Linked DNA regions of Noviherbaspirillum saxi. The protein of the gene in region 2 interacts with the protein of the main gene of each other region in a pairwise test. Links are inferred from orthologs where the notes say so. Each region holds a gene or a part of one and is shown on either strand. Other genes may lie near its edges. The genes, in order: D3871_RS10890 and D3871_RS04225.

Region 1 (11,518 bases), 1.5 Mb from region 2 along the record:
ATCATCAATACCCCGGCCTTTCTGGCGCGAGTCAACCAGATGGCGCAATATCTTGTCGGCAAACTCGCCGTCGTCGTGCGCGATTACCCGAAGATGTTTTCGCTGGTGCGCGGCAGCGGCCTGATGCTCGGCATCGTGCTTGCGGACCAATATCTGGGCAAGGCCAAAGACATCGTCAAGTCGGCCGAGGCGCATGGCTTGATGCTGCTGATCGCCGGACCCGACGTGGTGCGCCTGCTGCCGGCCCTGGTCGTCAGCGAAGAGCAGATCGACGAAGGCATTTCCCGCCTGCGACAGGCGATCGATGCGGTGATCGAGCCCACATCGGTAAACCAGTAGGGCTGCAGTTCGATCGTGAATGGAGAACCCATGTACGTCGTCCGGCCTGTAGAAGCAAGGGATGTCCCGCTGCTGGAAGCGCTGGCGACGGCGTCCACTCCTGGCGTACATACCTTGCCGCGAACGCGCAAGACCATCGAACGCGCGGTGGAGCGCTCGCTCGCATCGTTTTCCGCTGCTCCCGAGATGCCGAGCGAAGAAGCCTATTTTTTCGTGATGGAAGGACCGGATGAGACGATTGCCGGCACCGCGGCCATATCGGCGACGGCCGGCGCGACCGGCACCTTCTTCGCCTTTCGACATGATGTGTTGAGCCAGGTGTCGCGCGACCTGAATATCAGCCATCACGTCGATGCGCTCAGTTTGTGTTCGGATCTGACCAGCTATTCGCAATTGTCGGGATTTCATCTATGCGACCGGCGCGCCGTTGGCGGCGCGGCGCTTCTGTCGCGTGCGCGCCTGCTGTTTGCGGCAGTTGCGCCGCAGCGCTTCAGCGACAAGTTCTTTGCATCGATGTCGGGCATGACCGATACGAACGGCCGCTCGCCGTTTTGGGAAGCATTGGGCCGCAAGTTTTTCGGAATGGATTTTCTGGAGGCCGAACGCATGATCGAGGGCGCGCGCAACCGCACACTGATCGTCGAACTGATGCCGCACTATCCAGTCTATGTTCCCCTGTTGCCCAATGAGGCCCAAGCTGCATTGGGCCAGGTGCATGCAGAAGCCGAACTGCCGTTCCGTATCTTGTCGGCGGAAGGTTTCGAGCCCGACAAGTATGTGGATATTTTTGACGGCGGACCGGTACTGCGGGCACACAGGAATGCCTTGCGTTCCTTTTCCGCGTCGACGCTGCGTCGTGCCTACGCCGGCGATGCCGACAACGCCGGGGCAGAAACCTGGATGATCGCCACTGCACGTGAAGAAAATTTCCGGGCGCTGCTCGTCCAATGCAGGATCGTCGAACTGTCGGGCGAGATCATCCTGCCGCAAGCAGTATTGCGCAAGCTCGAACTGAGCGAAGGCGAATTTGTACTGTGCGTGAAATCATGAGGCCGCCGATGCTAGTGGTACGCGCTATCAGAGAAGGAGACCTGGAAGGCTTGCTTGAATTGGCCACCCAGGTCGGGCCGGGAATGACCACACTCAAGCCCGATCGCGCGGCGCTGGGCCGGCGCATCGAAATCGCCTGTGCCTCGTTCGCGGAAACCATTGCGCCTGCGCAGCGCGACTATGTTTTCGTGATGGAGGATACGGCGCGTAACCGACTGGCAGGCGTGTCTGCCATCAAGAGCGCGGTGGGACTCGACGAACCGTTCTATAACTATCGACTCGGCACACTGGTACATTCCAGCAACGAACTGAAGATTTTTTCGCGCATGGATACCTTGTATCTGTCGAACGACCTGACCGGTTGCGCGGAACTGTGTTCGCTGTTTTTGCACCCCGATTACCGCACTGGCAGCAATGGCAAACTGCTGTCGAAATGCCGTTTCCTGTTCATCGCGCAATTCCCGCATCTGTTTCCCGAAAAACTGATCGCCGAAATGCGCGGCTTCCAGCGTAGCGACGGCACATCGCCATTCTGGGATAGTCTGGGCAGGCACTTCTTCAAGATGGATTTCAGCCGCGCGGATGATCTCACCAGCCTTGGACAAAAATCCTTCATCGCCGAACTGATGCCGCGCCACCCCTTGTATGTCGCCTATCTGCCGCAAGAAGCGCAGGACGTCATTGGCCGCGTGCATGTCGACACGGCACCGGCGCGGCATCTGCTGGAGCAGGAAGGCATGCATTACGAAGGCTATGTCGACATTTTCGATGCCGGCCCGGTACTGCAGGCGAGGGTGATTGAACTGCGTGCGGTGCGCGAAAGCGAAATGGCGACAGTCGACGACTTGTCCGGCGATGTCGCAGGCGTGCCCTGTCTTGTCGCCACAAATTCGATGCAACAGTTCCGTATCATCGCGACGGATGCCTTTCCGGAACAAGGCCGTATTGGCCTTGATGATTCGCACCAAGCCTTGCTCGGCATTCACGCCGGGGACCCGGTGCGCACGATGGCGCTTAACCCGAAGAAGATACTCCATGCATAGTCACTACCTGAATGGCCAATGGATAGCCGGCGACGGTGCGCCGCTTGAAGTGATCGACCCCTCGACCGGCATAGTCATCTGGCGAGGCACGCAGGCGACCGAAAACGAAGTGGAGCTTGCCTGCCAGGCTGCGCGCGCGGCCTTCGACCGCTGGGCATTTGGCCCGGTCGATGAGCGCATTGCGGTGTGCAAGCGCTTTCGCGATCTGCTGAAGGAACAGAGCGAGGAACTTGCCCTGCTGATTGCGCACGAAGTCGGCAAGCCCTTGTGGGAAGCGCGTACCGAAGTCACGACGATGGCAAACAAGATCGATATTTCCATTCAGGCCTATGGAGCGCGCACTGGCGAATCGTTTGCCACCGTCCCCGATGGCAAGGCGGTGCTGCGACATCGGCCGCATGGCGTGTTCGGTGTATTCGGGCCGTACAATTTTCCCGGCCATCTGCCGAATGGCCATATTGTGCCGGCACTGATCGCCGGCAACACCATCGTTTTCAAGCCCAGTGAATATGCACCGCAAACTGCAATCAAGACAATGGAACTCTGGATCGCGGCCGGCTTGCCAGCTGGTGTGATTAACCTGCTCAACGGTGGACGCGACACCGGGGCAGCGCTGGCGCGCCATGCAGAACTGGATGGCGTTCTTTTTACCGGCAGCTACCAGACCGGCGTCATGTTGCACAGACAGTTCGCAGGGCAGCCGGGAAAAATGCTGGCCCTGGAAATGGGCGGCAACAATGCGCTGGTTGCGTGGAACATCGGCAATCCGGACAAGCTGGATGCCGCCGTTCATCATGTCGTGTTTTCAGCCTTTGTCAGCGCTGGTCAGCGTTGTACCTGCGCGCGCCGCCTGATTGTTGAAGATTCGCCGCATGGACAGGTATTGCTCGACCGTTTGGTGGCCGTAGCGTCGCGAATTACGGTCGGACGTTTCGATGCGGTACCGCCGCCTTTCATGGGGCCGGTCGTGTCTGCTCAAGTCGCGTCCAGGCTTCTCGATGCGCAGGATGACCTGCTGGCGCGCGGCGCGAAAAGCCTGTTGCTGATGCGTTTGCTACAGCCGGGAACCGGATTCCTATCGGCCGGCATCGTCGATGTGACCGAAGCCGGGGAGCTGCCCGATGAAGAATGGTTCGGCCCGCTGCTGCAGGTAATCCGCGTAGAGGATTTTACGCAGGCGGTACGTGTGGCAAATGCAACCGGGTATGGCCTTGCTGCCGGCCTGCTGAGCGAAGATGAAACCCTGTGGCGACAATTCTCCGTGCAGGCGCGGGCCGGCATCGTGAACTGGAACCGGCCTACCACGGGTGCGGCCAGCACCGCCCCGTTCGGCGGTGTCGGCAAGTCAGGCAATCATCGTCCCAGCGCGTATTATGCTGCCGACTACTGCGCCTATCCGGTAGCGTCGATAGAAACGCCGGAACTGGAATTGCCCAGGCAGCTTTCGCCCGGTCTGCTGTTCTAATACCAAACGCCATGCAAGGTATCTCATGCTGAATGCACGCGAATTCAATTTCGACGGACTTGTCGGTCCATCGCACAACTATGCCGGCCTTTCGTTCGGCAATGTCGCATCGCATCGCAATCTCAAGAGCGTCTCCAATCCGAAGGAAGCCGCTTTGCAGGGGCTTGCAAAGATGCGCTCGCTTGCAGCGCGCGGATTCGCGCAGGGGGTGTTGCCGCCGCAGGTCCGCCCGAACTTTCGCCTGCTGCGCAGCATTGGCTTTACCGGCAGCGATGCCGATGTGCTGGCACGTGCTTACAGGGAAGCGCCTTTCATTCTGGCGTCCGCCTATTCGGCATCGCCGATGTGGACCGCAAACGCCGCGACAGTCAGCCCATCGGCCGACACTGCGGACGGCCGTGTGCATTTCACGGTGGCCAATCTGAACAATAAACTGCATCGCTCGTATGAACATGAACAGACTGCGCGAACATTGCGTGCGCTATTCGGTAACGACCGGCATTTTCTCGTGCACGATTCCTTGCCCGCGACCCCGGCCTTCGGCGACGAAGGTGCAGCCAATCACACGCGTTTGTGTGCCAGCCATGGTGCACCCGGGATAGAAATGTTCGCGTACGGCAGGATCGAATTCGATCCCGACGCGCCGTCACCAAGACGTTTCCCCGCGCGACAGACGCTGGAGGCAAGCCAGGCGGTGGCGCGTCTGCATGGCCTTCCCGACAAGCGCGCCATCTTCATCCAGCAGGAACCGGATACGATAGATCAGGGCGTTTTTCACAATGATGTGATCGCAGTCGGTAATGGCAACGTACTGTTCTATCACCAGCACGCTTTTCGCGATGAACGCGGGGCCATGGCCGCGCTGCGAAAAGCGCTGGCAGATGTGCAAACGGAGTTGCAGGCGATACGTGTCAGTGCTGCCGAGGTATCGGTCGCGGATGCGGTCTCAAGCTATCTGTTCAACAGCCAGTTGCTGTCAAAAACAGACGGCCGCATGGCCTTGGTCGTACCGCAGGAATGCGAAGAAAACCCGGCGGTGGCGCGCTTTCTGCGGCATTTGACCGGCAGCGGTGGACCGATTGATGAACTGATCAGTTTTAACCTTCGCCAGAGCATGCGCAATGGTGGCGGACCTGCCTGCCTGCGGTTGCGGGTAGCCTTGACAGAAGATGAGGCGGCTGCCATGCATCAAGGGGTGGTGATGAATGAAGCGCTGTATGCGAGTCTGGTTGCCTGGGTCGAGAAACATTATCGCGATCGGCTGGCGCCGGAGGATCTGGTCGATCCTGTGTTGGCGGTGGAGGTGCAGATTGCCCTGGAAGAACTGGAGGGTATTCTCGGTTTGCCGAGGCTTTATGCCAACTTTGCCCAGTAACGTGACGAATAAAGCACCAAACGAACGAGCAGGTAATACACGCAAAAAAAGGAATGCCTCATGCATCCCACAATCACCGCACTCGCAACCGGCAACCTGACCACTCTCACAGAACCCTTCGTCAAAGCCGGCATGACAGCCAGTACCCCAGCCCCTGGCATCCTGCAACTCATCCACTCACCGGCACAATCCTCTCGACCACGGCTCTTGCTATCAGTCGCCATCCATGGCGACGAAACCGCACCGCTGGAAATGCTCGCCCACCTCCTCGACGAACTGATAACCGCACCGCATCGACTCGTACTCGACCTCATGATCGTAGTCGGCAACCCCGCTGCCATTGCAGCAGAAGAGCGATACATCGATGCCGACCTGAACCGAATGTTCCGCAGCGAGCGGGGTGATCTTCAGACGACGCGCGAGGCCGAACGGGCAGACGACATCATGAGTGCCACGACAGCTTTCTTCGACATTCCTAAGGCCGAAAAATGGCACCTGGACCTGCATACCGCAATCCGGGAGTCGTACTACCCGACATTCGCGGTGGTGCCCGAGGTTATCGACAAGAATGGAAGGCAAGCCTTGCTGGCATGGCTGGGGAAGGCCGGTATCGAAGCGGCAATCCTGAATCCTTCATCGGCCGGCACTTACAGCGCCTATACCGCCGAGAGATACGGCGCTGTCAGTGCAACGGTGGAACTCGGGCAGGTCGGAACACTGGGAAAGAATGACCTGACGCGCTTTGCTGATACTTCAGCCGCGTTGTCGGATTTCATTTACACAGGCGTCCCGCCTGCGGGATCGGCGCCTGCCGTATTTCGGGTAACGCAGGAACTGATCAAGCACAGCGAAGCTTTCTGTCTGTCGTTTGACCGGAGCACAAAAAATTTTACTGCACTGCCGCCGGGATCATTGATTGCACAGGATCGGCAAATCGAATACCGCGTGGGACCGGAGACCGAGTATGTCGTGTTTCCCAATCCGGACGTGCGCCCCGGTCTAAGGGCGGGCTTGATGGTGGTCAGGGAAAAAAGTTAAAGCTGTTTCTGCCGCATGTATTGTGCAATCGCATCCTCCACCTTCACCGCATTGAACGGCTTGACGACAAAGCTCGAAGCACCCGCCTGCAATGCGTTCTGTACGTTTTCCAAGGTCGGTAGTGCGCTGATCATGATTATGCCCACACCCGGCGTGTTGTCGCGAATCCGTTGCGCCGCCTGATGTCCGTTCAGTTTCGGCATGTCGATGTCGAGAAAGGCGATATCCGGCTTGTGCAGTTCGCACAGCTCCACGGCTTTTTCGCCGTCGCGGGCTTCGGCCACTACCTGGTGCCCATGTTCGCGTAACAGCAGACGCAGTACGCTGCAGGTGGTGCTGTCATCGTCAGCAATGACGACTTTCAGTTGCTTGGACGGAATCAGCATTGCGTTTCTTATGTCCTTTCTGTTTCAAGCAGGGACTGCAACTTGGCGCTGATCCGCGCGTATTCCGTTGCAATCTCGTGAAGCCGGGCGTCGATGTCTGTCGGCATTACCAGCTTGGCGCTCGCCTCCAGTTCGCTGCACAACACAGATAAACGGGTAGCACCTATCGAAGCGCTGCTGCCGGCAAAGGCATGCGCGACCTTGGCTATCATTGCGGCATCGCCGGCAGCATGCGCACCACGCAGTGCGGCCACGCGTGGTGGGCTGTCGTTTCGATACAGCGTCGCGAGTTCGGCGAAATCGGCGCCGAACATGTCGCGTATGGCTTCGAGTTCGTCATCGCCGGCCGGGCCCGACATCGCGGTGTCGTTCGGGATGGCGCGCGGCATCCAGCGGGCCAGCATATCCTTGAGCGTTTGCGGCCGGATCGGCTTCGACAGAAAATCGTTCATGCCCGCAGCCGCACATCGATCGCGTTCTTCCTGTGTCGTACAGGCGGTCAGCGCAATGACAGGAACATGTTTTGCCGAGCCAGGTAACTGGCGAATGCGTGCGGTTGCTTCATAACCGTCGAGGTGAGGCATGTCGCAATCCATCAGCACCAGGTCGTAAGGCGTCGCGCCGTGTTTTTCGATTGCTTCATTTCCATGGCTGGCGATGTCGACGCGGCAGCCGATTTTTTCCAGCATGCGCATCGCGACCTGCTGGTTGACCATGTTGTCGTCGGCGACGAGCACGCGCTTGCCGTCGAACGACACGCCCGAAACATACTGCTGTGGAGGAGCGCTGATCCCGGCTGCTCCGAGCGTATCGGGGCCCGCCACGCCGGCGAGCCGGAACATGGATTGCATCAGTGCCGCCGGTGTCATCGCCGGCAGGATGACCGCGTCGAAGCCCTGCCGCAGAAAGGCGTCCGGGCGCACATGGGTGTCGTTTGAAAGAATGCCCAATCCGCTTTTCGCGTAAGCCGGCTCATTCCGGATCGCGGAAGCCAGCATATCGGCCGGCATGCCGCCTACCGAAGGCTCGAGCAGGACGATACGGTAGGGTGCGTCGGTGCCAGCCGCTTGACGCAACAGGTCAAGGCCATCGGTTACCAGGGCGGCGGCATCGATCTGCACGCCTGCATCAGTCAGCGTAGAAAGTGCAGCGGTCCATTTTTTCGGGGTGTCTGCGAGCAGCAGCACACGAGTGCCGGCGACGCATGCAGCGGCAAGCGGAAGATCGAGCAGGAGCCGGAGGTTGGCTCCATGGCTTGGCACGCTGTCCACACTGACGCTGCCGCCCATCAGCCGCGCCAGGCGCACGCACAGGGCAAGTTCAACCGCATTTTTGCCATGCACCTTGAGCGCAGCGATACCGGTACGCAGGGGTTGATTCATTGCCGTGGTCAGCTGCTCGCCTGCCTCGGACGGGCCGTTTGCATGGACCGCCATGCGCAGCTTTCCGACTGCCTGGTCTATGTGCAGTTCCGTCGCGACGCGGATCTCTCCGCGTTCGGCAATGCGGATTGCGGTATCGATCAGGATGCCAACCACTTGGCGCAACCTGGCCGGGTCGCCGGTGAGGAGTGCGGTCTGCGGATAGCCGATATGTAGACGCAGACCGCTGGACTCGGCTATGGCAGCCTTGCCGGCGCAGGCTTCGCGCATTTCGGTCAACAGATCGAAGGGAAGCCGGGTCAGGCTGAACTGATTGGATTCGAGAAGTGACAAATCGACAATGCGCTCAATGACCTGCAGCAGTGTATCGACACTGTCCTGGGCGATGCGGGCGTATTCGTGCTGGGCGGCGGTCAGGCCGGTTTCCAGCAGCAGTTCTAGCATGCCGACGATACCGTTCATGGACGTACGGATATCGTGATTCATGTCTGCCAGCAGATTGCCCATGGCAAGTGCACTGGAATCCACAGGCGTCTGGCTTGCGGCGGCGGAATAAGCTTGTTCGTTTTCTGGTTGCATGTCGATGTCCTGTTTGGCAACCGCAGACAGCGTGTTTCGCCTAGTGTTCCGAGTTAGAGGTTCGTTGAAAAATAAAACTGATGCAATGGGCGTCAGGCGAGGCGAAGGATGAGGTCCATTTCATCAGTTTTATTCGGCGAACTTCTAACTCAGGACACTAAACGTGCGCGATTGCGGCATCCGGCTACTGTAATACGTTTCCGGTAATTCTGTCGCGGGGCATCGCATCGGCCATATCGTCGAAATGACTCCCAAATTCATTTCTTTTCAAAGGCTTATTTGTTTTTCGCGGCTCGATAATGCATGGTATGAAATTCCGGCCCATGGCATAAACAATAATTCGCCGGAATCCCATCCAGCGAGAGCGGACACATGGATACCAATCAGGCATTGCGCAACAACCTTAAACTTCAGGACGACGGTCCTGAGGATGGGGCGACCGGAATCGCATCGGCAGGAAAAAATAAGGCACGCGGCAATCCGGATCGCATCCTGCGTGCGGCCGATATTTCCGAATCCGGCAATGGCGGTGTCGACCTGAAAGCCATACGCGAAGCGATTGCCCGCGTCGAGGCCGAAGCCAAGGCGACAGTAGCCGCCGAAAACCGCGCCCATGCCGAAGCCCGTGCCCGTTCCCTGGCAGAAGATCGCGCGCGGATCGAAGCCGCCGCCGCCGCCGAGGCGTACCAGAACGCCAGGGCTTCCGAGGAAGCGATTGAAGCGGCTCACGCCCGGTACGACGCCGAGCGCCAGGCGCGTGAAACCAGCGAAGCGCGCGCTGCCGCCGTCAAGCGCGAAACCGACGAATTGCGCGCGCGCGCCGAGGTGGATGCGCAGGCCCGCCGCGTCGCCGAAGAACGTGCCCGTGCCGAGCGCGCAGCCCGCGAGCGCGCAGCCGAGCATCTGGCCATCCAATCCGAACTGGCGGCACGCGCTGCCGCAGCCGCGGAAGAGCTGGCACAGGAAACCGAACTCGCTCGCTGGCAAGCAGCTCAGCGCGCAACCGCCACTGAAGCCGCGCGTCAGGAAATCGAGGCGCGCGCCCGTGCCGATGCCCGTATCGCCGACATGGCGCGCGAACAGGAAAGGCGCGAAAAGGAAGCTCGTCAGGCATCGGAAAGGTTGGCCCAGGCGCGCATCGAAGCGCTTGCCGCCACCCGCGAACGCGAACGCGAAGAAGCGACGGCATTGCACGCCGCGCTCAGCAGGGCACCGATCGAAATACGTGCGCGCGAAGAAGCACGCGCACGCGTGCTCGCCGAGCAGGAAAACGAAGCCGCCGCCCAAGCGCGCATTGATCTCGAACGCAAGGTCGCGGAAGCATTGCGCCTCAGGCTGCAGGCCGAAGTCGAAATGCGGGAAGCTGCCGCACGCCGCGAACACGCGGAGACAACGGCAGCGGCCGCAGCACAAGCGCGCCGCGAAGCCGAAGACCGCATCCGCGCCGCAACTGAAGCCCGCATTTGCACCGAGCGTGAACTGCAGCAGATGGCGCTGACTCGCGTCGAAGCCGAACATCATGCGGACATGCAGTCGCGTACCCGGATCGACGCCGAAGCCCGCGGCATTCAGGAGGCACGCGAACGTGCCGAAGCGGAGCAAACTATTTCCGATGCCGCCAAGGCACGTAGTGAAATAGAGTTGCGCGCACGCCAGCTCGCGGAAGGACGGGTTGAGCTGGAGCGTGCCGCGTACACCATGGCAACCGAGCACGCCGAATCCGAACAGCAGGCGCTGGCCCGTGCAGCCGAGCATGCGGAACTGCAGCGCCAGACAGCTGCACTCGCCGCGGCCAAGGCCCGCGAAGCAATGGAGCTTGCCCGTCTTGAGCGCGAACGTGTCGATGTGGAGCAACGGGCGGTCGCCGCGCTGCAGGAAAAAGCGCGTGCCGAGGAGGCGGCCATTACGCAGGCGCAGGCGCGTGCCGATGCGGATACACAGCACGCCAGCCTGCTGCGCATGCGGGAACAGACTGACTGCGCCGCACGCATCGCAAAGGAAGAGGAAGCAGCGGCGGCCAATCTGGCGTTGACCAAGGCGCTGGAGCGCGCTGACATTCAGCGCGAAGCGGCGGAAGCCGCGCTGCAAAAAGCGCGCGCAGCCGTCGAACTGGCACGTCTCGAACGCCAGCGTGCGAACGACGAACAGGAAGCGCTCGCAGCCATGCGGCAAAAGCTCACGCTTGAGCAGCAGCGTGCCGCTGTTGCCCGGCAAGCGCTGGAAGCCGCCCAACACAAGCTCGCGGCCGAGCAGCAAGCGCTTCAGTCGGCGCAACAGCAGGCGCTGCACGCTCGCAATGCGGCCGACGCAGCAGAAGCGAAAGCCGCCGAAGCAAGCGAATTGGCGCGTGCCGAGCAGGCGCGTACGGTCGCGGAACAGCAGGCGCTTGAAGCGGTCCGGCAAACCTTGACGGCCGAACAGGTGGCGCAAGCCGATGCGGAAGCACGCGCCCGGGCCGAACAGGAACACGCCGACGCAATGCGAGCGCGGGAGCAGGCCGAACGGTCGGCGCGCCAGGCAATCGAGGCCCAGCTGACCGCCGAAAAGCATTTGATGCAGCAGGCGGCCGAGCGCGCCGAACACGAACGCAAAGCCGCGTATGCAGCGCTGAAGAACGCGCGCGAAGCAATCGAACTGGCACGTGTCGAGAAAGAACGTGCTGCGGCGGAACAGCTTGCATTGGAAGCCATCCAGCGCAAGCTGGCGTCGGAAAAGCAATGGCAACAGGAAGCAGAGGCGCGCGCGCATGCCGAACAGGAGCATGCACGGGTACAGGCGGAGCGCCATGCTGCCGAACGTGCAACACGACAGGCCAGCCAGGCAAGACTACTGGCGGAGCAGCACCAACTCGAAAAAGCAGC
Region 2 (11,310 bases):
ACCAGGTGATCAATTCGCTACGCAACGAGAACCAGGAATTACCGACCGGCGCCATCCGGTCGAGCGCCGATGAAAAAGTCGTGCAGATCCAGGGCAAGGTGAAGAATCCGCAAGACTTTGGCCGCATCATCGTCGCCCGGCGCGGCGGTCAGCCGGTCACCCTGTCGCAGATCGCCACCGTGGTCGACGGGCAGGAAGAACAGGAAAGCCTGGCGCTGTACAACGGCAAGCGCACGCTGGCGCTGCAGGTACTCAAGGCACAGGGACAAAACACCATCGATGTCGCCGACGGCATGAACGAAGCGCTGAAGGAACTGGAGCCGCGCATGACCGCGCTCTATCCCGGCATCAAGATCGATGTGATCAAGGATAGCTCGCGCCAGATCCGCACCGGCGTCGACAATGTGCGCCGCACGATGCTTGAAGGCGCGGCGCTGACTATCCTGATCGTGTTCCTGTTCCTCAATTCCTGGCGCTCGACCGTCATTACGGGACTGACCCTGCCGGTGGCGATTATCGGCACCTTCCTGTTTATGTACATCTTCGGCTTCACGATCAACATGATCACGCTGATGGCGCTGTCGCTCTGCGTGGGCCTGCTGATCGACGATGCGATCGTGGTGCGTGAAAACATCGTGCGCCATGCCGGCATGAAGATCAACGGACGCTACAAGGATCACCGCACCGCCTCGCTGGAAGGCACGGCCGAGATCGGTCTTGCAGTGCTGGCGACCACGTTCTCCATCGTTGCGGTGTTTTTGCCGGTGGGTTTCATGGGCGGCATCATCGGCCGCTTCTTCCACCAGTTCGGCATTACGGTGGTGGCCGCCGTGCTGATTTCGATGTTCGTGTCGTTCACGCTCGATCCGATGCTGTCATCGATCTGGAAAGACCCGGTGGTACATGGCCATGAAGGCGCTGATACGCGGCGCAATCTGTACCAGCGCACGATAGGCCGCGTGCTCGGCCAATTCGACCGCCTGGTGCAATGGATGTCGCGCACGTATCAGAATCTGCTCGCCTGGTCGCTGAAGCGGCGCGTGCTGACGCTCGTCATCGCGATCGCCACTTTCGTTGCGGGACTGGCGATTCCTGCCAGCGGCTTGATCGGAACGGAATTCGTGCCGCAGGGCGACTACTCGGAAATCGGCGTGACCTACTATACACCGGTCGGCTCCTCGCTGGAATTCACCGAAAGCAAGAGCCAGCAGGTCGAGCGCACGCTGCGCGAGTTTCCGGAAATGCGAGATCTGTACACCACGATCAACACCGGAGCAGCGCAGGGCAAAAATTACGTGACCACCTTCATGCGCCTGGTCCCGCGCACCGAGCGTGAGCGCAGCACCGGCCAACTTGCCAATCCGATACGTCAGCGGTTATTGCAGGTAGCCGGCATCACGGTGACGCATGTCGGCTCGCTTGACGGCGTCGGCGGCGACAATAAGCAGTTGCGCCTGAGTCTGCAAGGCACGGACTTGAAACAGCTTGCACGCCTGACCGAGGAAGCACTGACAAAGATTCGCGCGGTGCCGGGGGTAGTCGATCTCGATTCCAGCCTGAAGGCGGAAAAGCCGACCATCGCGATTGAACCACGACGCGATATCGGCGCCGATCTCGGCGTGGGTGTGGCGCAGATCGGCAATGCCTTGCGGCCTCTGCTGGCGGGCGATGAAACCACAACCTGGCGCGCACCCGACGATGAAAACTACAACGTCAAGGTGCGCCTTGCGCCATCCGACCGCAACAATGCGGATGATCTGTCACGCCTGATGCTGGCCAGTTCGCAAACCAATGCCGACGGCACGCCAAAGATGGTCGCGCTGCGCCAGGTCGCCACCATCACGCCATCGACCGGCGCCAACCAAATCAACCGGCGCGACCTCAATCGCGAAGTCGAATTGTCGGCCAACGTGGTCGGCCGCTCGGCTGGCGAAGTCAGCGCCGAGGTGCGCAAGGTACTCGACGGCATGAACTGGCAACCCGGCTATCGCTACCAGATGGGCGGCTCGACCAAGAACATGCAGGAATCCTTTGGTTACGCGTTGTCGGCACTGGCGCTGGCGATCATCTTCATCTACATGATCCTGGCATCGCAATTCGCCAGCTTCCTGCAGCCGATTGCGATCATGTCGGCGCTGCCGATGACGCTGATCGGCGTGTTCCTGGCGCTGATGTTTTTCCGTTCGACGCTGAACATGTTTTCCATCATCGGCTTCATCATGCTGATGGGTCTGGTGACCAAGAATGCGATTCTGCTGGTCGACTTTGCCAATCAGGCGCGCAAGGCCGGCGCGGAACGCACCGAGGCATTGCTGGAAGCCGCGCATGTGCGTCTGCGTCCAATCCTGATGACCACGCTGGCCATGGTGTTCGGCATGGTGCCGCTGGCTTTCGGTCTGGGTGAAGGCTCGGAACAGCGGGCGCCGATGGGGCAGGCGGTCATCGGCGGCATCATCACCTCTTCCCTGCTGACATTGGTCGTGGTACCGGTGATTTACACCTATCTTGACGATTTTGCATCATGGGCGCGCCGCAAATGGCACGGCGCAGGAGTTGACACCCATCGCGGCGCGGCCGCAACACCGGTGCTACAGAGCAAAAACGATGATGCCGTTTGATAAAATAGCGAGTTCGTCTCCAACCCACTACCGAGTCCCGACATGAATATCGAACAAGCCCGTTTCAACATGATCGAACAGCAGATCCGTCCCTGGGATGTGCTCGCACTCGACGTTCTCGAACTGCTGACTGTCGTCAAGCGCGAAGGCTTCGTGCCGGACGCTTACAAGAGCCTTGCTTTCGTCGACACACAGATTCCGCTGCCGGGCGGCGAATCGATGTTCGCGCCCAAAATGGAAGCGCGCATCCTGCAGGAAGTCGCCCCAAAAAAACATGAGACCGCACTGGAAATCGGTGCCGGTTCCGGCTACATGGCAGCCCTGCTGGCCCACAAGGCACGCCACGTGACCACCGTCGAAATCAATCCCGAACTCAAGGCGATGGCGGAACAAAATCTGTCCGCTCACGGCATCACCAATGTCGACGTGGTTCAGGGCAATGGCGCGCAGGGCTGGGGCAATGGCGATGCGCAGTATGACGTGATCGTGATCTCCGGCTCGCTGCCGCTGCTGCCGGATACCTTCCTCAAACAACTGAAGATCGGCGGCCGTCTATTCGCAATCGTCGGCGAACCGCCAGTGATGTCGGCCCAGCTCATTACCCGCAAGTCCGAAACCGCCTACGACACGACGACGGTTTTTGAAACCGACGTCAAACCGCTGCGCGACGCGATTGCGCCGTCTCAGTTCACTTTCTAGGACCGCCATCATGCAAACTCTTACCGCTCCAGAACTGGCTGCATGGCTTGCCGATGCGACGCGCCAGAAGCCGGTGTTGCTGGACGTGCGCGAACCCTGGGAATACCAGACCTGCCACATCGCGGATTCGCTGGCGATTCCGATGAATACGGTTCCGGCACGCATGCAAGAACTCGATGACGAAGCCGCTATCGTCTGCATCTGCCATCACGGCGCGCGCAGCATGTCGGTGGCCGCATTCCTCGAACGCAACGGCTTTGCCAATGTGATCAACCTGACCGGCGGCGTGCATGCCTGGGCGCTGCAGGTCGATCCATCCATGCCTACCTATTAACTACCCTCACTGAGATACCCCGGAGAACTCCCAATGCGGAAAACTGCGCTCGCCACCCTGCTTGCCGGCACTTTCATGTCGCTCAATGCGCATGCCATCGACTTGCTGCAGGTGTATCGCGAGGCGCTCGCCAACGATGCGGTGTATGCCAGCGCGCGTTCGACGCTGGCCGCGGGGCAGGAACGGGTCATCCAGGGGCGCGCCGGCCTGTTGCCGCAAGTCGGCGTCGGTGGCAGCTATACCCGCAGTGACCTCGATGCGAGCGCTGCCGGTATTGCCGCCAGCCGCAGTTTCAACGCCAACAGCTATAGCGTATCGCTGTCTCAGCCGCTGTTCCGCGTTGCCAACTGGGAGCAATACCAGCAGAGCAAGCTGTCGGTCGCGGTCAGCGAAGCGCAATTCGGGCAGGCGCAGCAAGATTTGATCGTACGCGTGTCGCAGGCGTATTTCGACGTGCTGGCGTCGCAGGATGCACTGGCGTCGGTACAGGCGCAGAAAAGCGCAATCACCGAGCAGCTCGCGTCGGCAAAGCGTAACTTTGAAGTGGGTACTGCGACGATCACCGACAGCCATGAAGCGCAGGCACGCTACGATCTGGTGATCGCGCAAGAGTTTGCCGCGCAGAACGATCTCGAAATCAAGCGCACCGCCCTGCAGCAAATCATCGGCAAGCCCGCCGGCAACCTCGCCACCCTGCGTCCGGGCATCAAGCTGGCGGGACCGGAACCGACAGTAGTCGACAACTGGGTGCAAAGCGCCGAACAGCAAAACTTCGGCGTCATCAGTCAGCAACTCGCACTGGAAATCGCACAACGCGAAATCAAGCGCAATCGCGCGGGCCATTACCCGACCGTCGATCTGGTCGCCAGCCGCAATCACACGAATCAGACCGGCAGCATCACGAGCGCAACCGGCAGCGTAGCCGATACCAACGTGATCGGCGTGCAATGGAATATTCCCTTGTTCGCCGGCTTCGCGATCGACAGTCGCGTGCGGGAGGCAATTGCCCTTGAAAATCGCACCCGTTCGGATGTGGAGAATGCGCGCCGCATCGCTGCTCAAGGCGCGCGTCAGGCTTTCCTCGGTGTGAATTCAGGCCTGGCGCAAGTCAGAGCCCTGGAAGCCGCAGAAGTGTCCAGCCAATCGGCGCTGGATTCGAACCGACTTGGCTATCAGGTGGGCGTACGCATCAACATCGACGTCCTGAATGCGCAGCAACAGTTGTTTTCCACCCGTCGCGACCTCTCACGGGCACGCTACGACACCATCGTCAACGGCTTGCGTCTAAAGTCGGCAGCCGGTGTGCTGAAGGAAGAAGACCTGGCGCAGGTGAATGCCTTGCTGGTGCAGTGAGGCACGAGCGAACTCACTAGGGCATCTCAGAGCGCTCGACCAGCGGCATGCGGCGAGTCAGCAAAGCCGATACCTGTTCAGCAGGCCTCGGTTCGGCGAAATAGTAGCCCTGCATGACGTCGCAACCGGCACTGCGCAGGAAGTCTAGTTGTGCCGCCGTTTCGACGCCTTCTGCGACCACCGACAGGCCGAGACTGTGGGCCATCGCAATGATGGCGCTCGTGATTGCCTCGTCGTCTCCGTTACCGGGAATATCGCGCACAAAGGTGCGGTCGATTTTCACCTGATCGATAGGAAAGCGCTTCAGGTACGCCATTGATGAATATCCGGTGCCGAAATCATCGATTGACAGGCGTATGCCTTCGGTTTGCAGACGCTCCAGCAATTCGACGTTCACCTTGACGTTATCCATCAGCACGCTTTCGGTGATTTCCAGTTCGAGTTGCCCGGGACTCACGCCGTTGTCATGCAGAGCATCGAGAATATCGCGCAGCAAATGCGGATCACGCGTCTGACGTACCGACAAATTCACCGACACATTGATCGTTCCCAGTCCGGCTTCGCGCCACAGGGCAACCTGGCGACATGCGGTGCGTAACACCCATCGCCCGATAGGCACGATCATTCCGCTGTCTTCGGCCACGGGAATGAATTCCGCCGGACTGATCAATCCGGTTTCCGGATGATTCCAGCGCAGCAGCGCTTCAAGCCCGACCAGGCGGCCGTCATGCAAGCTGACCTGCGGCTGGTAATACAGCAGCAATTCGCCACGCTCCATTGCCTTGCGCAGATTGGTTTCCAGCGACAGGCGATTGCGTACCCGCCGGTCCAGTTCCGGATGGAATTTTTCATAGGCATTCTTGCCCTTGCCCTTGGCCTGGTACATCGCCGTATCGGCATTGCGCGTCAGCGTTTCCAGATCGCGTGCGTCGGCCGGATAGCGGCTGATGCCGACACTGGCCGTGACGTAGATTTCATGCACGTCAACGTCGAAGGGCGCGGTCAGTGCGGCAAGAATGCGCTCCGCGGCGCCCTCGCCATCCGATGCGCCGACCGATTCGAGAATGACCGCGAATTCGTCGCCGCCTATGCGGCACAGCACATCGCCGCTGCGCAGGCATTCGAGCAGCCGGCGCGCAACCACCTTGAGCAGGATATCGCCGCTATGGTGCCCGAGAGTGTCATTGACGATCTTGAAATTGTCGAGATCGAGCAAGAGCAGGCCGACACTGCCGCCGTGCTGGTCGACGCGCGACAGTGCAAATGCCAACCGCTCGTTGAATGCATGCCGGTTCGGCAAACCGGTGATCGAATCGATATGCGCCAGGTAATCCAGGTGCGCTTCGGCACGCTTGATCACCTTGCGCATGCGCGACACCAGCAGATAGGCAATACCGAGCGAGCCGATCGCAACCGCAAGCATCATGCCGGCATAGGCACCGAGCCGTCCATATAACTGCGTGAGGTTGGCACGCAATACCACATGACCGATGCCGCGCTTCTCGGCTTCGACGCGTCGCGCAAGGAGCAAATGGCGCAAGCCGAAACGGTGGCCGTCCTCGATCAGTCCCGGTCCGGGAGTGCTGACTTTCGACGCGTCTTCGCGCTGGTACGATGCAAGCACCGTACCGTTCACATCGAATATCGCGGCCGCTTCTATGCTGGGCGACGCGGACAACACGGCCAAGGTTTCTCCGCTTGCACGGCTGTCATGGAACAGGACCGCCGCAACGCTGTTTTCGCTGATGATGCGCGCCTGTACGCTGACGTCTTCCACCATCGCATTACGCAATGACAGAAACTGAAACACGATCAGCAACACGCCAGCTACCAGCAATGCCGCTACCGCCGTAGCCAGGTTGGCAAGATTCATCCAGTGACCGATGCGTCCCTGCCCTGCAACCGGTTGCGCGCTCATTGGGCCGTCCTTGCCAGGCGCAAGAGTTTGGAACTCAGCCCCAGTCTCGCAAGTCGTGCCGCCCGCATGTCGACATCGAATACCACACGATTTCCTTCTGCGCCTAAAGCGATGATGCTGCCATCGAGCCTGATTTCCTCGTCATCCGATACGGTCAGCACAGGCGCACCGTCGACCGCTTTGCGAATCTGCGTCCAGCGTTCGCGGTCGCCGCTATCGACAAACAGCACGTGACAGATTCGCAAGTTGTCCAGTGTGGCGAGCGAGCGCACCGCGATCCGATATCCCTTGATGGATCGGTCGTTGAGTGCCGCCATTGCAGGGCGCATGGCACTGTTTGCATGGATGCAGATATTCAATGCGTTTCCTTCGAACGTCGTATCGGACGGCCAATCCGTAAACAGCACGAAGTTGTAGACGAATGCCGCCTTGAGGTCTTGCTCGGGCACGGGCTGCGCGATCGCCATGGCAGGCAGCATGCTTGCCGCGGTGAGGCCGCATGCGATCAACTGACGTGTACGAGACGCTCTGGTTGTCATCAGAATGCGTAGCTTAGTCTGATCCGCATCGTGCGGCCGTTCTGACGGATCAGGTCCTGCACATGTTCTGCCGCACCGGGATCGACATACTGCCGGTCAAACAGGTTGTAAATGCTGGCCGAGAGTTCGAGGCCGGGCGCAATGCGCACCGACGACAAGGTCAGGTTGGCCAGCCAGAATGCTTCCGCGTAGCCTTGCAGGCTATTTCGCCGGGCAACGTATTGCGCTTCCAGGCCGGCGCGCCAGGAGCGATATACCGGCGCGGAGAGGTTCAGCTTGGCAAGATGACGCGGCGTGTTCGGCAGCTTGGCGCCGGTAGCGCTGTCGTTCGTACGTTGCCAACTATAGCTGGCACGCATGCGTGCGCCACGCGCCCACGCCCTCTCCAACTCTGCCTCGACCCCGTGCGCAGTTGCCCTGCTCAGATTGCCGTAGATCAGCAGGCCGTCTGTCGGATCGACGGCCTGGCTGATCAGGTTCGACACCGTGTTGCGAAACGCGGAAGCAATCACGCGCGTGTCCGCAGCCAGCTGATGTTCCGCCGCCAACTCCAGGGTGCGTATGCGTTCCGCCTTAAGATCGGGATTGGCCCGCTGACCGCCTGCGCCAGCCATCGCGTAATACATCTCGAAAGCATTCGGTTCGCGGAACGCCTTTCCATACAAGGCCTTGACGGTGGTCGCCGGGGTAAGCTTGCGGATCAATGCCAGACGCGGATTGAAGGTTCCGCCGTGCGAGTCGCTCCAGTCGTAGCGCATGCCGGCATTGAGCAGCAGGTCTTTGCTCAGCGTCATTTCATCCTGCACATACACGCCGCTTCGGCTGCCTGCGCGCCGGTCGTCCAGATTGAACACAAATGGGTCGACATCGAAATTGAATTGCCCGCGCCGGTAGTCGCGTCGGTATTCCGCGCCCGCCACCGTCTTGTGGCCGGCGAAGCGGGTGGTGATCAGCTTGGTTTCGCCGCCCCACCAGCGCGAGCGCGATCCATCGCGATTGATCAAAACCGGGGGCAAGTCATAGAGGTAATCGCCATCGTAGTCATAACGCCCCCAATACAGGTGCGACGACAATTCGCTGTCACTATCGAGCCGGGTCCGGTAACCGACGTTGACCATGCTTTGCACATCGACCGTATGGGATCGCGGGTCGTTGAAAACCTGGCTGAACGAAGCGGTAGGAACCCCTTTGGTCCGTTCGGCATGTGCGATCGACATCGTCAGCGGACCGATTGCACCTTTCAGGAAGACACGGTCGGCACGGTCATGATCGCGATGCGTTGCAATGCCGCCGCTGCCGGGCGGGTTGTCGAATTCCGGGTAATACAGATCGGCACCGCGCTCGCGATAACTGGTCGCCGAAATCAGCAGATCAAGACCCTCCGCATTGCGCATGCCGTAGCTGGCCCTAAGCTTGCGCTCGCCGTGGCTTCCGCCCTCGACGGCAACTCTGGAACCGGGCAAATCACTGCCTCGCTTGGTCAGGACATTGATGACGCCGAAAAATGCATTCGCTCCATAGATCGATGAACCTGGACCGGGAACGAATTCCACGCGCTCGATGAGGTCGACATCGACGATGAATTCGGTGCCGATTGGCGCCTGATCATAAACGCCGTCATTGATGCGGTTGCCATCGACCAGCAGCAGAAAACGCGTGTTGTAATCGCCCGGCCGCAGGAATCCGCGCGCGCCGAGATAATCGTAATTGCGATCGTAATTCAGATACAGTCCGCGCATGCTGCGCAGGATATCGGCCAGCGTACGCCAGCCGTATGCCTTGATATCAGCGGCGGTGACGACCGAAACGGCGGAAGGTGCCTCGGTGATTTTCTGCGAAAACTTCGAGGCGCTATACACTTCCAGCGTAAGCAGACGCTCGATCGGCAAGGCTGGCAGATCTATTCCCAGGTCAGCGGCGTGTACGGCCTCGCCTCCGGACAATGCGGCAAGGCATGCGCAGAGTATGGCGATACGTCGCCGGTGAAACCCCGGCCTGAAAGAAGCAAAACGGTTTTGCATCCAATGACCCTTGCTCGAATGGGCACGTGCGATCCGGAAGGGACTTCGCTTTCAATGATTCGGGTCCGACATGGACAAACCGAGAGAGCTACCTGCTTTGGATTCTAACCGACGATGACGAATAAGAATGTCTTTCGGCAATATTTTCGTTTTTGCAATGCACAATATGTAGCATGCCTGCACGGCGAGTAACCGGCAGCCAACAAGAAGCCAGTGAGCCGCTATTTCATTCGCAAGCTCGTTGCATGACGCAAGGTATCGAGCGCGGCATCGACAAGGCGTTCCGCGCAGTCGGCGAGGTCAAAGGTATCGGGGGCAAACAGCCAGTTATTAAGTATGCCGTTCAATGTTGCACGCAGAGATATGGATCCAAGCTTGATATCGAGATCCTGCGGCAGCTGACCTAATGCAATGGCATTGCCAAGTACGCGCTCGACATTGCTGCTTCCTTCCAGATAGCACTCTTTCTGCCGAATCATGATCGGATCGTTTGCATCGACGAATTCGCATTTGTGGTACAGGATGTCGAATACTTTTCGCGAATGCGGATTGGTGACCGCTTCGACCAGTACGAAAATGCAGGTTCGCCGTAGTTGCCCAAGAGGATCGACTTCCGCCGGATCGACATTTGCTTCGACCATCGCCTCCATTGGGAGACGAATGCGATCACACATTGCGTCGAACAGGTCGCCCTTGTTCTTGAAATGCCAATAGATGGCACCACGGGTAACCTTGGCCGCATCCGCCACGTCGGCCAAGGTCGTACGCCCTACCCCGTGGGCGTGGAACACGTCCTCCGCTGCATCGAGGATGCGATTGCGGGTTTCCTGCGCTTCTTCCTTTGTACTTCTTGCCATGGCAAAGATATTTCTTCAACAAGGATATGATTTACGGTTATCCAGCCATCGCTGGTCGGCACATACATACATTCACGTATGTATGTATAATAGCAGGTCTACGTTTGAAAAAACACCGCTGATGGAGGTCGATGTGCTCGCCACCGCCCGCCCATCCTTCCCGCAGCCATGAAAACCTTCTTATCTTGCGACTATTTATGAGTGCTCTTCGTTATGTCCCGTGCATCCTTGCGCTTGCCGGCACATTGTCCGTACTGACCGGCTGCGGCGATAAGACTGCCAATGCGCAGACACCTCAGGGCGGCATGCCGCCGCCGGAAGTGTCGATTGTTACCGTTGCTCCGCAACGCCTGGTGATGACAACCGAATTGCCCGGCCGTGTCGAGGCGACCCGCGTCGCACAGGTGCGGGCGCGTGTACCCGGCATCGTTCTCAAACGCGTGTTTCGCGAAGGCGCCGATGTCAAGGCAGGCGAAGTGCTGTTCCGCATCGATCCGGGCCCTTACCAGGCAAGCTTCAACAGTACCGTCGCGGCAGTGGCGAAAGCCGAAGCCAACCTGGCTCAGGCCAATCTGAAAGTTCAACGCTACAAGCCGCTGGTGGAAACCAACGCCATCAGCAAGCAGGAATATGACGATGCACTGACTGCGCAAAAGCAGGCCACGGCGGATCTGGCGACTGCCAAGGCGACGCAGGAAACGGCCCGCCTCAATCTTGGATATGCCACCGTCAACGCGCCGATCTCCGGCCGCATCGGACGTGCTCAAGTCACCGAGGGCGCACTGGTCGGCCAGGGCGAAGCCACGCCGCTGGCGACCATCCAGCAACTCGATCCGGTATACGTCAACCTGACCCAGTCCAGCACTGACCTGCTGCAATTGCGCCGCGCGCTGGCGAACGGACAACTCAAGCGCGTCGGCAAGGACGAGGCAAAGGTGACACTGCTGTCTGAAGATGGCAGCGCCTATCCG

The links.
Region 1: the proteins of D3871_RS04225 (region 2) and D3871_RS10890 interact in binary tests that used the Escherichia coli proteins (3 or more experiments, as listed by UniProt). The link is inferred for Noviherbaspirillum saxi from one-to-one orthologs.

Annotation. Positions count from the first base shown.
Region 1 is NZ_QYUO01000001.1:2,338,924-2,350,441, reverse strand. The notes cover bases 4,325-7,321. They hold D3871_RS10890 (succinylglutamate desuccinylase), read left to right. Parts: upstream 4,325-5,332; coding sequence 5,333-6,310; downstream 6,311-7,321. Other genes in these bases: D3871_RS10880 (response regulator), read right to left, coding at 6,705-7,321; D3871_RS10885 (response regulator transcription factor), read right to left, coding at 6,307-6,696; astB (N-succinylarginine dihydrolase), read left to right, coding at 4,325-5,272. In the rest of the region: astC (acetylornithine/succinylornithine family transaminase), read left to right, coding at 1-339; D3871_RS10910 (arginine N-succinyltransferase), read left to right, coding at 370-1,389; astA (arginine N-succinyltransferase), read left to right, coding at 1,398-2,432; astD (succinylglutamate-semialdehyde dehydrogenase), read left to right, coding at 2,425-3,897; more of astB, read left to right, coding at 3,923-4,324; more of D3871_RS10880, read right to left, coding at 7,322-8,657; D3871_RS10875 (hypothetical protein), read left to right, coding at 9,030-11,518. UniProt on the Escherichia coli protein: Transforms N(2)-succinylglutamate into succinate and glutamate.
Region 2 is NZ_QYUO01000001.1:874,591-885,900, reverse strand. What follows is about bases 8,522-11,310. They hold D3871_RS04225 (TetR family transcriptional regulator), read right to left. Parts: upstream 10,340-11,310; coding sequence 9,704-10,339; downstream 8,522-9,703. Other genes in these bases: D3871_RS04220 (efflux RND transporter periplasmic adaptor subunit), read left to right, coding at 10,537-11,310; D3871_RS04230 (TonB-dependent receptor plug domain-containing protein), read right to left, coding at 8,522-9,482. Outside these bases: D3871_RS04260 (efflux RND transporter permease subunit), read left to right, coding at 1-2,618; D3871_RS04255 (protein-L-isoaspartate O-methyltransferase family protein), read left to right, coding at 2,661-3,317; D3871_RS04250 (rhodanese-like domain-containing protein), read left to right, coding at 3,328-3,651; D3871_RS04245 (TolC family outer membrane protein), read left to right, coding at 3,685-5,004; D3871_RS04240 (putative bifunctional diguanylate cyclase/phosphodiesterase), read right to left, coding at 5,021-6,922; D3871_RS04235 (YfiR family protein), read right to left, coding at 6,919-7,461; more of D3871_RS04230, read right to left, coding at 7,461-8,521.